Regions from separate parts of the Ruegeria sp. HKCCE3926 genome, predicted to be linked through region 4. Evidence: riboswitches for the same ligand, from Rfam matches in the RefSeq annotation. Region 4 holds a riboswitch; each other region holds the start of a gene.
The links. A riboswitch is a leader RNA that binds a small molecule or an ion and turns the genes downstream of it on or off. The one in region 4 is predicted to bind cobalamin.
Positions count from the first base shown of each region.

Region 1 (3,889 bases), on a different contig from region 4:
GATCACGAATCCACACAGATCGGGCTCGAAAAGTTTCAGGCGGGCGACATGCTTGTGGCCCATACCAGATGGGACAACCTGATGCGGATCAAACGAGATCCGGATTTCGTCGTTGTGACGACAGACTTTCCTCAGGACGAGCTGAGGCCGCAAAAAGTCGGCTGGGCCCTGGCATTCTTCGCCATTTCGCTGTCGTTGATCCTGTTCACGGACGTCCGGCTTTCACTCTGTCTTCTTACCGGCGCGGTGGGCATGATGCTGACCCGTGTGCTCAGCGTGGACGAGGCGTACCGCGCGGTCGGATGGAACACCGTATTCCTGCTCGCCTGCCTCATACCTTTGGGACAAGCCGTGCAGAACACAGGCACGGCCGCGTGGATCGCCCAGCAGATCATGATAATTCTGGACGGCTGGCCGCTCTGGTCGCTGCAAACCGGCATCGCCATTCTGGCGACGGCCTTTTCTTTGGTCATGTCCAACGTGGGGGCCACGGTCCTGCTGGTGCCTCTGGCGGTATCGATTGCGGTGGCTGCGGGTGGAAACCCGGCCGTCTTTGCCCTGACGGTCGCCATATCGACCTCGAACAGCTTCATCATCCCAACCCATCAGGTAAACGCGTTGATCATGGGTCCGGCCGGATACAAGGTGATGGATTTCGTCCGCTCCGGCGGAATAATGACGGCGCTGTTTCTGGTCGTCTCGCTGCTCATGATCAACGTCATCTATTAGCGCAAGAGGATCCGGGGTGTTCGGTGGTCTTTCCCATCATCTTGACACGTTCAGTCAAGGCACCCGTTCACCATAGTCTACGCCCCTTGCTAACATACCGTTCGTCGCCCGGCCCATCTCGGGCTGGGTCCCGGTACGCCATGCCGCCCATCGACGCCCACAGGTCGCTTTCCATGCCTCTGCATCATTGTTGCGCGCGACTCGCTTGACAAGCAGGCCAGCGGTGCCGCATGTCCCTTTCGTTGGTGTCGGTGACAGCCGATGAAAAGGGAATGCGTCAACGGTCTTGCCGCCAAACGCAGCCGCCCCCGCGACCGTGAACGGAGAGGATGCCCAATGCCACTGGCCCAAAAGCCGGGAAGGCGGGACATCCGACAGAGGCCCGCCTTTGGCATCCGCAAGCCGGGAGACCTGCCAACAACCGAAGTTGAAACCGGGCGGGGTGTTCCGGTGTCGGGTCCATGACCATTCGTGGCCCGCATGAAACCCCGTCCCCCGCGAAGAGGATTTGGGGGGATGAGAGACATGACCGATACCGCACCAGTCGAGTTGCTGGTCTGTACCACCTGCCGTCGCGGCCTGCCTGTGGAAGATGACACGCAACGCCCGGGCGCTTTGTTACACAAGGCTCTGGAACAGGCGGACCTGCCCGACGGTGTCACCCTGAAAGCCGTTGAATGCCTGTCAAACTGTGATCAAGGCTGTTCGATCGTGTTGCGCGGGCCGGGCCGCTGGACCTTCGTGTATGAAAACCTGAACGAAACAGATCATGTCGACGTCATCGTCGACGGCGCGACCAAGTATCTGGCCACCGAAGATGGTTTGGTGAAATGGCGCGAACGCCCCGAACATTTTCGCAAGAACTGTGCCTCGCGCATTCCCCCCATTGGAGCCTGACATGTCGAACCTCGAAAAACTCCCCGTCACAGTGATCACCGGCTTTCTGGGCTCGGGCAAGACCACTTTGGTGCGTCACCTGATGCAGAACCCACAGGGCAAGCGCCTTGCTGTCGTGGTCAACGAGTTCGGCGATGTAGGCGTCGATGGCGACATCCTGAAATCCTGCGCCATTCCTGATTGCCCGGCGGAAAACATCATGGAACTGGCCAATGGCTGCATCTGTTGCACCGTGGCAGATGATTTCATTCCCACCATCGAGGCCCTGATGGCGTTGGAGCCACGCCCGGATCACATCCTGATCGAAACCAGCGGTCTGGCCCTGCCGAAACCGCTGCTCAAGGCATTCGACTGGCCTGACATCCGCTCGAAGATCACCGTCGACGGCGTGATCGCCCTGGCCGATGCCGAGGCCGTGGCCGCAGGCCGCTTCGCGCCCAATGTCGAAGCAGTGGATGCGCAGCGCATGGCCGATGACTCGATCGACCACGAAACGCCCCTGTCCGAGGTGTTCGAGGATCAGATCTCCTGCGCTGACATCATCCTGCTGACCAAGCCCGACCTCGCCGGCCCAGAAGGCGTGGCCAAAGCGCGCGAGATCATCGCCGCCGAGGCGCCGCGCCCCCTGCCCGTCGTCGAAGTGGCCGAAGGTGCCGTGGACGTGCGCGTTGTGCTGGGTCTGGAAGCCGCCGCCGAGGATGACATGGACGCCCGACCCTCGCATCACGACGGCCATCACGATCACGAGCATGACGATTTCGAAAGCATCATCGTCGAGCTGCCCGAGCAGACCGATCCGGCCCAACTGGTCGCCAATATCGAACGCCTGGCAAATGAACTGAACATCCTGCGCGTCAAAGGGTATGCCGCCGTTCAGGGCAAACCCATGCGCCTGCTGGTCCAGGCAGTGGGTGCCCGCGTGCGTCACCAGTATGACCGCCCGTGGGAACCCGGTGAAGAACGCCGTTCGCGTCTGGTCGTCATCGCCGAGCATGACGATATCAAAGAGGCGGAAATCCGCGAAATCCTCGTAGGTGTGCGTGAGGCCGCCGAGTAAGCCATGCACGTCGTCTTTCGTGAAAGCCACGGGCTCGAGGAAACCGAGACCCCAACCGATCTGGGCCAGAGCCCGGCGGACCTGATGGTGCTGTCCTTTTCGGACAGCGACCTAGGCGCTTTCGCGGCGGGCTGGCATCGTGGTGGCGGACCGGAAGGGCGAATGCCGACCCTGCGGCTGGCGAATTTGACGGCTCTGAAACACCCGCTGTCGGTCGATACCTATGTCGAACAGACGCTTCAAGGCGCCAAGGGCATTCTGATCCGTCTGATCGGCGGGGTGCCCTACTGGGCTTATGGGTTGCAGCAGGTTCTGGCGCTGGCGCAGGCCAAGGGCATCGCACTGGCGGTGCTGCCCGCCGACGGGCGCGCGGACACGCGGCTGGATGACTATTCCACCCTGCCGGTCTCGACCCTGCGGCGTCTGGCGCATCTGTGCGATACCGGCGGCGAGGTCGCGGCACAGGCCGCGCTGGCGCAGATGGCTTTGGCGGCGGGGCTTTATGCCGGTCCGGTGATGGGCGCCAAGACCTTGCCCGAATGTGGCGTGTGGTGTCCGGATCGCGGCGTAATCCCGGTGGAAACCGCATTCGAAGGCAAGACTAAACGAATCCTCGTCACCTTTTACCGCGCTTACCTGACCTCGGCAGACACCGCCCCGATCGCAGCCCTGATCCGCAGCCTGCGCGCCCGTGGATACGCGGCGGTGGGCCTGTTTGCCCCGTCTCTCAAGGCGCCTGTAGCCGCCGAATGGTTGCGGGAACAGGTTGTTGCGCTGAACCCATCTGCCATTGTCAACGCCACTTCGTTTTCGGGAAAAGGCGCGTCGGGAACGTCGCCTCTGGACGCTGCAGGCGTGCCGGTGTTTCAGGTCGCTCTCGCCACCTCGCGCCGCAAAGCCTGGGCCGAGGCGGAACGCGGTTTGTCCCCGGCCGATCTTGCCATGCATGTGGTACTGCCCGAGGTGGATGGACGGATCTCAGCAGGAGTTGCGTCTTTCAAGGAACCCGGAAAACGCGATCCGCATCTGGAATACGCGCGCTTTGCACACCGTCCCGAACCGGACCGGATCGAAGCGATCATCGACCGTGTATCGGGCTGGCTTGCACTGAACGACAAACCCAAGGCAGATCAGATTCCTGCGTTGGTCCTGTCCACCTATCCCGGCAAAGACTGGCAGATGGCCCATGCGGTTGGCCTCGACGCG
Region 1 is NZ_JAEDOU010000001.1:1,579,418-1,583,306, forward strand. Features, by position in the region: gene I9184_RS07925 (SLC13 family permease) at 1-729, shown strand, start outside; cobalamin riboswitch at 956-1,163, shown strand; gene I9184_RS07930 (DUF1636 domain-containing protein) at 1,255-1,626, shown strand; gene cobW (cobalamin biosynthesis protein CobW) at 1,628-2,683, shown strand; gene cobN (cobaltochelatase subunit CobN) at 2,687-3,889, shown strand, end outside.
Region 1: another riboswitch for cobalamin. It lies ahead of I9184_RS07930 (DUF1636 domain-containing protein); the one in region 4 lies ahead of I9184_RS19990 (hypothetical protein).

Region 2 (3,889 bases), on a different contig from region 4:
GGCCGATGGCCGAAAAGACTTCGCGCACGGGGATTGGGGTGGTCCCATAGACGATCGACAACAGCAAAAGGGCGGTCAGAACAACCGCCCCCAGCACTATCAAACGGCCCAATTGGACCATATCAGTTGGTCTCCGGGTGCATCGCCTGTGCCATCTTCTCGATCGCCTCGATATTTGCCGGGCCGGGAGTCAGCTCTTCGTAACGCAGGCCAATCCAGCGCTCGTTCTTTACCGCGTCCGTTTGTGACATCACCGGGTGATCCTTGAGGAACTGGAAAGTGTCCTCTGCGCCGTTGCCGGACTGATAGTCGAGCAGCACCAGAAATTCCGGGTTAGCCGCTGCCACAGCTTCCCACGACGTGCGGCCCCAGCTGGTATCCAGATCATGAGTTGCGTTCTCACCGCCAGCGGCTGCGATCATCGCATCGGGAATGGCGAACTTGCCGGCGGTAAACGGAGCATCGGCCGGTCCGTCCAACAGGAATACCCGCGGCTTTTCCAGATCGGCTGTTTTTGCTTGAATGGCGGACAACTTGTCCTTCCAGCCGGCAACCAGCGCCTCGGCCTTGTCTTCGACCTGCATGACCTTGCCCAGGCGCAGAACGTCATCAAACAACAGGTTCATGCTGGATTCGGGGCGATCCTCGTCCAGATGCACGCAGCTTTCGGTCAGGATCATGGTCTTGATACCAAAGGGTTCCAGCGTGTCGGGCGTGACATCTCCGCCGGGTTTCATGCCATAGTACCAACCGGCAAAAAACAGATCAGGTTCGACGGCCACAAGGTTTTCAATCGTCGGGTACTTGGGGGCAAGCTCTGGGATGTCGCCGCGCTGAGCATCAAAGTCAGGGCTGGTTTTGTACCAGCCCGAAATCCCGGTAAGTCCCACGATCTTGTCCTGAAGGCCGAGTGCAAAGGCCATATCCGCCATGTTCATATCATGCACGACCAGACGTTCCGGCGCCGAGTCAAAAACCAGCGGTTCGCCGCAATTGTCCACGGTGACGGCTTCCGCTGCCACGCCACCTGCGAAGCCAGCGAAGACAACCACCGGCCAGAGTTTCTGCATCATATGTAAGCTCCTGTTATTATGACAATTTCCGTTTTCGGATGTCCAGTGCGGGGATCATGCGGCCTTCGTGCTGAAAGCACAGATAATCCACGCCGAATGTCTCACTTACCCGGTCTGGGGTCAGAACTTCGCCAACAGGCCCGAACCCCGTCAGGCGCGTGGCTTTCATCAACGCCACATGGGTGGCGAATTCCGGGATCATGACCAGATCATGGACGATCATGACGACCGTTACCCCCAGATCAGCGACCAGAGACAGCATGTGCCCCTTGGCATCGGGGTCCAGATGGTTGGTTGGCTCGTCCAGAAACAGCAAGGACGGGTTCTGGGCCAGCGCGCGCGCGATGTGCGCGCGCTGACGTTCTCCGCCGGACAGTTGACCCATCGTTTTGTTGGCAAAATGCAACAGCTCGGTCGTCGTCAGCACCCGTTCAAGATCAGCCCTGTGCTGAGTCACCGAACGTTCGCCCTGAATCGGGATTTGCCCCAGCGCAACGTAGTCTTGCAGGCGCATCCGCCCGTCGGGCATTTCCTGCTGCCCGACCACAGCAATGGAGCGGGCACGTTGGCGGGCGGACAGGGTCCGAAGGCTTTGTCCTTCTATCCAAACATCGCCCAACGCAATCCGTTCAATCCCGCACAGCAGTTTCAGCAGAGTGGTTTTGCCGGCGCCGTTCGGCCCGGCGATTGCCAGAATTGATCCTTCTTCCAGACGAAAGGACACATCCTGCAACAGGATGTCGCCATTGAGCGCGTAGTATTCCAAATTCTCTGCAATCAGAAAACTCATGATGACCCCCCGAAAGGCAACGCGGGAATTCGCGATAAGGTCTTTGCGAAAAGGGCAGGGGGGCGGTCCGAGGCACTGGTCCAGCCGTCGTCGCTGTCGCCGAACTGGATCGCAAATTCGACCAAGGCAGACAGATCGCGGGATGTCGTGATATCGCCAAACAGGTACTGCGCTTTGCCCGGGGCCTGAAATCCGACGGTCATGGCCCGTTCACAACCTGCCATGCAGGCCACCATTCGGGTTTCAAAACCGTCAGGCAACCGGGCATCCAGCGCGTCTTGCGCGGCTTCGGCAGACATCGTCCCCTGACATGTTGAACAGATCAGAACGTAGTGATCAGAATAGCAGGTCATTGCCTTCTCCGTCGTTTGCCAGATGCAGACAGAGGGCACATACCCGGATATTACGCAAACGCGCCATCAAGCCTCCTTCCGAGACGCCCCGCCTCGGGTTGGTTCATAGTGTGATGGCAGGTCTCCTGACTTGCGGGTCGTTGCTTGGCCGACCTTCCCAACCCTTTTGGGTCAGTGGTGAAGTGGCGTCGCTCACCGCTTACAGTTGCGGGGGCAGTCACGGACTTGGCACATTCCAGCGCCGCACCGTGTTCCCATTTTCATCCCTTACGGAACCATCCCGCTCAGCTAGTCCGGCTACGCCTGACTTGTCAAGCGGCAGGCGAAAGGGTGGTGGACGGAATTGCAACGGTTGAGCCAGCGATCCTGGTGCGCCAGCCCGGACCGAACGGTGTCAATAGTCTGATACAAGAAGAAAATCCGGTTCGGTATCTTCCTCAACCTTTGAAAACCGTGGGATTGGCTTTTCAAACACATTGTCCGTACGGTCGTCATTCACGGTCGATACCTCGCCAATAAGGCAATCGCCGCGCTCGGCCCAGAAAGCGTGCCAGATGCCGGGCATCAGAGTTACGCTTTGCCCCGGCTTCAGCCGCAAGTGCTCTTCGGGTTGCAAGGTTACAGGGCAGGCATCGCTTGGGACCGTCACCGGGTTGTCGCGGTCGACGCCACCGTTTGGATCTGACGCATGGATTTCCAGAACGAGATCGCCGCCGCCCCGGTTGATGATGTCTTCTGCCTTGATGATATGCCGGTGCATCGGAGAAAGCTGATTTTCTCTCGAGATCAACAGTTTTTCCGCATAGAGCATCCCGCGCCCGGATTTCAGATCCTTCGCCTCACCATTGCGCAAAGTGAATAGAAACAGTCCAAGTTCATCAAAACGGCCCTGGGCGTAATCGGTAATGTCCCATCCCAGCCCGCGGCTGCGGATCGTTTCGGCCAGAGGGCTGCGCATTTTCTCGGGCGACCAATCCGCAAAGGGTGGCAACACGGCACCGAAGGACTGAATGAACGCCTGTGCCCGGGTCTTGATACGGTTGATTTCGGATCGTTTCATCATGCCGTCCCACAGATCAAAGTTCGTGCGCCCAGGGGGGTTCTGCCCCGGCTCGGGAAACGGTCACGGCCGCCACGTCAGCGCCCAGTTCCATGGCTGCTTGCAGGCTTTCAACCGTCAATCCGCGCAGACCTGACTTGGTCAGATGCCCTGCGCGGCTGAGCTCGGTCAGAACGCCGGCGTTGAACGTGTCACCTGCGCCGATCGTATCGACCACTTCAACGGGTTTCACGGGAACCGAAACTTCGGAACCATCCGCCAGGTAACCGTGCGCCCCGTCACTGCCGCGCGTGACGATGACAACGGAAGGACCCGCCTGCAACAGCACAGACGCTTTTGCGGCTTCGGATTCAGCGCCCGGAATGATCCAATCCAGGTCCTCGTCTGAAACCTTTACGATATCCGCACGCGAGATCATGCGGTTCAAACGCGTCCGAAACCGGGTTTGATCCTTGATGAAATCCGGGCGAATATTCGGGTCCAGCATCACCGCACGGTCGGAACCGTGGCGGTCCAGAAGGGCGGCATATGCATCTGCGCAAGGTTCACACGCAAGGCTGATTCCGCCGAGATACAGGGCAGAGACAGCGGGAAGCTGATCTGGCATGTCCTC
Region 2 is NZ_JAEDOU010000002.1:142,428-146,316, forward strand. Features, by position in the region: gene I9184_RS08880 (iron ABC transporter permease) at 1-121, opposite strand, end outside; gene I9184_RS08885 (ABC transporter substrate-binding protein) at 123-1,073, opposite strand; gene I9184_RS08890 (ABC transporter ATP-binding protein) at 1,090-1,863, opposite strand; gene I9184_RS08895 (DUF1636 domain-containing protein) at 1,860-2,216, opposite strand; cobalamin riboswitch at 2,314-2,511, opposite strand; gene I9184_RS08900 (D-lyxose/D-mannose family sugar isomerase) at 2,611-3,276, opposite strand; gene I9184_RS08905 (carbohydrate kinase) at 3,293-3,889, opposite strand, start outside.
Region 2: another riboswitch for cobalamin. It lies ahead of I9184_RS08895 (DUF1636 domain-containing protein); the one in region 4 lies ahead of I9184_RS19990 (hypothetical protein).

Region 3 (3,889 bases), on a different contig from region 4:
AGTCGTGGGTCATCTTCATCACCGATTACGTTCGGGTCCGCCAGATCGACACCAAAGCCTTGCAGGAAACCCTGATTGCGCAGCACATCCACTGTCGGCTGACTGACGGCAAGATCCAGTGTCGCGATCTTGGCGTCGTTGGCCGCGTCGCCCAGCGTGGCTTTGGCCCATTGTCCAATCAGCAGCCCGGCAAGGAAATTGTCCGTGGCAAAGGTTGCGTCAGCCGAGTCAATGGGTTCCAGCGGCGTATCCAGAGCGATAACCAGAACACCTGCATCCCGCGCCTGCTTCACGGCCGGAACGATGGATGATGTGTCCGAGGCCGTCAGCAGAATGCCCTTGGCGCCGTCCAGAATGCAGGTCTCAATGGCTTGCACCTGCGTTTCATGGTCACCGTCAACTTTGCCTGCAAAGGCTTTGAGCGTCATTCCCAGCTCTTCCGCCTTCGCTGTCGCACCTTCCTTCATTTTGACAAAGAACGGGTTGGTGTCTGTCTTGGTGATCAGACAAACGGTTTCGCCTTCCGCCATTGCACTGCCAGCCATGGCAGTAACCCCGAGCGCAGCAGCACCCGCAAGTCTTGCAAGTTTCATCGATTATCCTCCCAGTTTTTCCTGTGCCGTACAGGGCACGAGGGCGATCAGGCAAAAACCCTGATCTCATAAGAAACAATCACAAGATTCGAAATTTGAGTCAATAAATAAATCACTCTTATTTATTATTGACAGGGCGGGCGGGCTTTCTCATTCTTCAGCAGGAAAGGGGTGGTCGTGCCGGAAAATTCATCTCGGAAAAATTCGATTGGCCTGCACGGGTCAGAGGTGCGCGGAACCAATCAAAGCGGGATGCGGGCCCGGAACGAACGGCTGGTGTTGTCGCTTGTCCGGCGTCATCAGGCTCTTGCTAAGTCCGAGATTGCGCGCATGACCGGACTGTCGGCGCAAACCGTTTCCGTCATCATGCGGCTGCTTGAGAAGGACGGTTTGCTTTTGCGCGGTGAGCCGGTCCGCGGGAAAGTCGGGCAACCTTCCGTTCCCATGCGCCTCAACCCGGATGGTGCGTTTTTCTTTGGGCTCAAGGTCGGGCGCCGCAGTACCGAGCTGGTATTGACTGACTTTGTCGGAAATGTGCGGCAACGCGAGCGGCGAACCTATGACTATCCAACGCCAAAAGCCACTTTGGAGTTTTCTATACAGAGTCTGGGGAAAATGATGTCATCCATGTCGCCCGAGGCCAAAGGCAGGATTGCGGGTCTTGGAATTGCCATGCCGTTCTACCTGTGGGACTGGGCCCAGACCCTTCAGGTTCCTCAGGAAGAAATGGACCCGTGGCGCGTATCAGACCTGAAGGCTGACCTGGCTCGTCGCCTCGATATGCCGGTTTTTCTGCAAAATGACGCCACTGCGGCTTGTGGGGCGGAATTGGTATTCGGTCCGGCCGATGGACCAAGGGATTTCCTGTACTTCTATATCGGGTTTTTTATTGGCGGCGGTGTGGTTCTCAATGGTGCGATCTTTTCCGGGCGTGGAAACTCGGGCGCAATCGGCCCCCTGCCTGTACCGGATGGTGCGGGTGGTGTCAGACCGCTTATCGACGTGGCCAGCCTGTATGTTCTCGAGCGTGCAATCACCACAGCAGGGGTAACGTCGCATTCCATTTGGGAAACGACCCAGCGTTGGGATGTGCCAAAAATTCAACTGGAAAACTGGTTGAAACGGACGGCAAGCGGGATTGCTTATGCGATTGTCTCATCCTGTAGCCTGATAGATTTCGAATGCGTGAAGATTGACGGCTGGATGCCGCAGGACATCAAGGCGCGTTTGGTTGAAATGGTCGAAGACAAACTGTCCGAGCTGAACCTGACCGGTCTCGAGCACCCCGTGGTGCTGGCAGGGACCGTGGGCCCGGATGCACGCTCACTGGGCGCGGCAAGCCTGCCATTGTCGGAAAGGTATCTTTCAGAAGCTTAGATGTGAAATCACCCTGTTGCCTTGGATATTTCACAAACCGGTTCACTCTCGCAAACTGCCGAGCTCATAATTTTCGATGGCCGTAACACATTTTCGTTGACGGAAGGCTGAGTTGTCTGGCAAGCCGCTCGGCATGTCCGGTTCCGGGGCTTGCTCTGGAATCAATAGGGAATGCGGTGCGGGCTTAGGCCCAATTCCGCAACTGCACCCGCAACTGTAAGCGGCGAGCAGGGCTGAAACGCCACTGGGGTTTGCCCCGGGAAGGCCAGTCCAACGCTTTGACCCGCAAGTCAGGATACCTGCCGGACATGTGTCCTCATAAGGGGCACTCCTAATCGGCGACGGGATGTGCGTCGTACCAGGATGCCTGAAAGGGTGATTTGGCGTTGAATGTCCCGTAGTCAAAACGAATTTCGCGCCGGGATTGGCGCGACGGGACAAGGACGACTGTTCATGAAAACGCTGCTCAGCGCAGCCGTTGCCGCGGTGGCTCTTCCCGCCATCGCAGATGCGCATTTTCTTTTGGAATACACTACCGATACCATGATCCAGAAACCGGGCGATGTGCCGGTCAAGCTGATTTTCTGGCATCCGTTCGAGAACGGCCACGTCATGGATCTTGAAAAGCCGCAGGAATTCTATGTGATCCACAACGGTGAAAAGACCGATTTGCTGGACACGTTGGAACCTATCCGGTTCACCGGCGGGGAAAACGAGGGCGTGGCGTTCAAAGGCAGTGTCCCGGTCAAACGGTCGGGCGACTATGTGCTGGTGACGGTTCCTCAGCCTTATTACGAGGAATCCGAAGACATCTATATCCAACAGCTCACCAAAGCCTTCCTGAACCGCAACGAATTGCCGACCGACTGGATGAATCCCGTAGGTTTGCCGACCGAGATTATCCCGCTGAACAAGCCGACCAACATCATCGCGGGTTCGACTTTCACGGGCCGTGTGCTGGCTGATGGTCAGCCGGTTGCGGGGGTCGAAATCGAGATCGAGTACATGGCCGCCGAGCCCGACATGGAAAGTTCGGCCGCTTCTACACCGAAAGTCTCTCCGATGCCGGGTGGTGCGGTGGTCGCCATATCTGACGACAACGGGTATTTCTCGTTCGGCGTTCCAAATGCCGGTTACTGGGGTTTCGCAGCACTTGGTTCCGGTCCGGCAACCGAACATGAGGGCAAAGAACTCAGCCAGGATGCGGTCATCTGGATTCGCTCCTGGGATCTGGAGTAACCCAAGATGCACATCGTCGACGGAGCCCTTTCCAACCCGGTTGTAATTGGCGGCGCCATAGCCGCCGCGGGCGGGATCGCCATGGGTCTCAGGTCTCTGGATCTTGATCGCATCCCCACTGCGGGCGTGCTGTCAGCCAGTTTCTTCGTGGCATCGTTGATCCACGTACCCATTGGTCCGTCGTCGGTCCATCTGATCCTCAACGGCATGGCCGGGCTGCTGCTTGGTTGGGCCGCATTCCCGGCTTTGTTCGTCGGGCTTTTGCTACAGGCGGTCTTTTTCGGCTTTGGCGGGTTGACGGTGTTGGGGATCAACACCGTCAACATCGCCTTTCCAGCTGTGGTGGCCGGAATGTTGTTCGGTCGTCTGATCGCGCGTGGAACGCCTTTGCAAGGTGCGATTTGGGGGGGCGTCGGCGGCGCATTTGCCATTGCGGCGACAACCGGCATGGTCGCGTTTTCCCTGGCGCTGTCGGGGGATGAATTTCTGCCTGCCGCCAGGCTTGTTTTCTTCGCCCATATTCCTGTCATGGCCATTGAGGCGATTTTGACCGGGTTCGCCGTGTTGTTGGCACGCAAGGTCAAACCCGAGCTGTTTATAAGGGAAGCAGCCACATGAAGCATCTGGTTGTCATATTGGCCGTGTGCTGCGCACCTGTGCCTGCCCTGGCGCACAAGGTC
Region 3 is NZ_JAEDOU010000013.1:18,444-22,332, forward strand. Features, by position in the region: gene I9184_RS20145 (sugar ABC transporter substrate-binding protein) at 1-593, opposite strand, end outside; gene I9184_RS20150 (ROK family transcriptional regulator) at 846-1,970, shown strand; cobalamin riboswitch at 2,092-2,292, shown strand; gene I9184_RS20155 (DUF4198 domain-containing protein) at 2,424-3,209, shown strand; gene cbiM (cobalt transporter CbiM) at 3,216-3,827, shown strand; gene I9184_RS20165 (cobalt ABC transporter permease) at 3,824-3,889, shown strand, end outside.
Region 3: another riboswitch for cobalamin. It lies ahead of I9184_RS20155 (DUF4198 domain-containing protein); the one in region 4 lies ahead of I9184_RS19990 (hypothetical protein).

Region 4 (3,889 bases):
TCACTTCCGTTCATCGGGACCGCCTGATAGGGCTTAACCCTGACGGCGAAGTCCCGTTACTGACCCCCGATCAAACGACCGGCAGCTATGCTGTTGGCGATTGGGTTCTCGCCGATGACGACAAACGCGTGCGCCATTTGCTCGACCGGCGCAGCCTGCTGCACCGACGCGCCGCGGGTACAGGCGCCGCGACGCAACTGATCGCAGCCAATGTCGATGTGCTGTTCATCGTCAGCTCGTGCAATGCCGATTTCAAACTGCCCCGGCTGGAACGATATCTGGCGCTCGCGCATCAGGCCGGGTGTTACCCGGTCGTTGTTCTGACGAAGGCCGACAAATCGGCGGACCCCGACAGTTTCTCGGGGCAGGTGCAATCTCTGGATCCGTTCCTGACGGTTCTGGCGATCAACGCGCTGGACCCGGCAGAGGTTGAAAAGGTTCTGTCCTGGTGCCCCAAAAGCCAGACCGGAGCGCTGGTTGGATCGTCGGGCGTTGGCAAGACGACACTTGCCAATACCATGACCGATCAGGATCTCGCCACCTCGGACATTCGCGAGGATGACGCGCGGGGCCGGCACACGACGACCGCACGCGCATTGCACCGGATGCGCAACGGTGGCTGGTTGATCGATACACCCGGAATGCGCGCGTTGCGCCTGCTGGACGCTCGGGACGGGATCGACGACGTTTTCTCGGACCTTGCCGAGTTGAGCCGGGACTGCCGTTTTTCGGATTGCCAGCACAGCTCCGAGCCCGGATGTGCCGTGCAAAAGGCAATAAGCCACGGCACGCTTGATCCGGCTCGATTGGACCGGTGGCGCAAGCTTCGGCGCGAAGATCAGCGCAATTCTGAAACCGTCGCGCAGTCCCGGGCGCGGGACAAAGCGTTCGGCAAGATGGTCCGTGGCGTCATGAAGGAAAAGAAACTTCGCAACCGGTGATCGTTGGACGGTGCCCGGCCCGTCCTGCGCCGCGTCTGATCAAGCGATCAGTCGCGGCCAAACCGCTGCATTGCGCCGGGCAAATGCTCCGATATGACCAACCTCAGGCAACCCGAAATCGGCAGGGCTCAGCAGGTGGCGGTTGGCATCGGGGCCGTAAAGATCCGCAAGCCGCCAAACCGCTTCCGGCGGCACCATCTGGTCGTCCTCGAAGGTGAACAGATCCACGGGCGTTCCAGAATCCTTCCACTGCGCCGCAGGTAACTCATGCCCGATTTCAGGCACATAGTTCAAAGGCGCCGTACACCATTTGCGCCACTGCCAATAGACCGATGCCGGCAGATCCGAGCCGAACCCGATCGCCTTTCCGGGAAGGTAGCCAAGGGCTCGGGCCAAAAGCGGGGCATGACCATACCAGAACAATCCTGCCAAACCACGATAGGGCCATGGATGGTCGCTTAGGGTTACCAGCCCCGAACACACACAGATCATGCGATCAATCAGATCGATATCCGGCTGCACAGGCCCCAACATCGCGCCGATCGAATGGCCGATGGTCCAATGCTGCGAATCGGGAAACCGTCTGCGCATTTCTGCCCGTGCCGCGGGCATGTCGATCAAGGCCCAATCCGCCATGGTCGCACGCGAATCTTTCAGGCGGCCGGTCAAGGAATGCCCGTAATCGCGATAGTCATAGGTCAGGCAGGCCATACCCCGCTCGGCAGCAAGCCATCGTGCGAAATGACGGTAATAATCGCGCGGCACACCCGTTGCACTGTTCAGCACGACGACGATTTCGGGCGAAGACAGCGGGCTGTACAACCGGGCAGACAGTGTTTTCTGCCCGGACGGAAAGCGAAATTCTTCGGTCATTACCGTTTGCTCTGTGTCCAACATGATCTCTGGCTTTGCGCTTGGTAAATCCGGTTTCCGAACCTCAACGCCCTCGACACTATGCATGAACCAACACCGTATCCAGCATGACCAAGCGTCCGGTCAAAAGATCGGCTTGACTCGATGCGTGCTCAAACGCTAGCGGTTGTGTGATGGTTTCCGGCCTCCACAAGGGGTCGGAATGAAAAGGGAACACGGTGCGGTAATGTCTGGTCATGCAGGCAACAACCAAATCCGCGACTGCCCCCGCAACTGTAAGCGGTAAGCGATGCCGAAACACCACTGGCCCAAAGGCTGGGAAGGTCGGCAAAGCGATGACCCGCAAGTCAGGAGACCTGCCATCGGAAACGAAACCGAAACTCGGGCGGGGTGTCCGGGCAGGTCCTGACGGCATCACGCTGTCCCACCTGTCCCAAATATCCTGTCCACCAAGCGCGGAGGGCGCAGGATGATCTGGAAGACAAAGACACATGAATTCAGTGCAACAGTATGTCAGCGGACGGGCAAAACCTGTCCCGCTTTGGCGCGGCTGGCGCGCTCGATATCCGAAGCCATGGCCCAGGCGACCTCGGCCACAAGTGACGATTTCGAGATTGAGGGCAGCAGCGAGCTGTCACATTGCAGCGAAGGATGTCATGCAATTTTCCGCGCGCAATCAGACCGCATTCGTGTCTTTTGCGGGACGCAGCCCGAAACCACGATTGAGCCGCTGAACGGCTATGCCGACCTGATCTTCGGAAACACGTTCAGTGCGATGCCATCCGGCGTCGTGAAAACCCCACCCTGCGCGATGATCGAAGTTTCTACGATCCGGCCTCGAAAACCTGCTTGCGCGCCCGCGCAGATTTCAATCTGAATCCAGACTGACCTGTGCCTGGGCACGCCGAGAGGCCCAGGCCAGTTGCGCATCCGTTTCGACGGCGCAAGGGCGCACCGCCCGCAATCGTTGCAGCGCCGTGTCCGCGCCTTCGCCGCATTCGACCATCAGCCGCAGGACAATCATACCTGACCTGCCACAGCCCCCGCGGCAGTGTACCAATACGCGACCTCCGCCGGACAGCGCGTGCCGGGCCGCGGCGCTGACGGACGGCCACGCGTCATCAATCGCTTTTGTCGGCGCTCCGAAATCTTCGATCGGCAGGTGAACCCAACGGCTGGCGCGGCTTTGAATATCGCTGCCAAATTCCTGCGCCCCGTCCTGAAGCATTTCGACATCCGTCGTCATCGAAACAACAAGCCCAGGCTGCCAGGCTGCGATCATATCCAGATCGCTGGAGTAATCTCCGCCGCGTCCGGGCATCGAGGTCAGCGCCAGCGTTCCGCCACCGACTTGCAGGGCGTAGATCACCAACTGCGACATGAATCCTGTCCTCCCCAAAGAACTCTATACAAAAATGAGCCATTAAATCCGCTGATGCAGTTTAGTGCGAAAGCGACTCGTTTCTAAATCAAAAATCATCGCGCCCCGCTGTGGACGCGGGCAACGGTGGCCACTACGCTGTGCCCAAGCACCGAATCCCAACGAGAAGACATGACAGACAGCTCCAGCCCCGCCTATCAGGTTCTCGCCCGCAAATATCGCCCGGAAACCTTTGCCGATCTGGTGGGTCAGGATGCCATGGTGCGCACCCTGAAAAACGCGTTCGCGGCCGACCGGATCGCGCAGGCCTTCATCATGACCGGTATTCGCGGCACCGGCAAAACCACGACCGCAAGGATCATCGCCAAGGGGATGAACTGCATCGGACCCGACGGAACCGGTGGCCCCACGACCGAACCCTGCGGTCAGTGTGAACATTGTGTCGCCATCATGGAAGGCCGCCATGTCGACGTGATGGAGATGGACGCCGCCAGCCGTACGGGCGTCAACGACATCCGCGAGATCATTGACAGTGTCCGCTATCGCGCCGCCAGCGCGCGTTACAAGATTTATATCATCGACGAGGTTCATATGCTCTCGACCAGTGCGTTCAACGCGCTGCTCAAGACGTTGGAAGAACCGCCCGCGCATGTGAAGTTCATCTTCGCAACCACTGAAATCCGCAAAGTCCCTG
Region 4 is NZ_JAEDOU010000012.1:47,111-50,999, forward strand. Features, by position in the region: gene rsgA (ribosome small subunit-dependent GTPase A) at 1-941, shown strand, start outside; gene I9184_RS19985 (hypothetical protein) at 981-1,814, opposite strand; cobalamin riboswitch at 1,972-2,193, shown strand; gene I9184_RS19990 (hypothetical protein) at 2,284-2,691, shown strand; gene I9184_RS19995 (dual specificity protein phosphatase family protein) at 2,683-3,195, opposite strand; gene I9184_RS20000 (DNA polymerase III subunit gamma/tau) at 3,334-3,889, shown strand, end outside.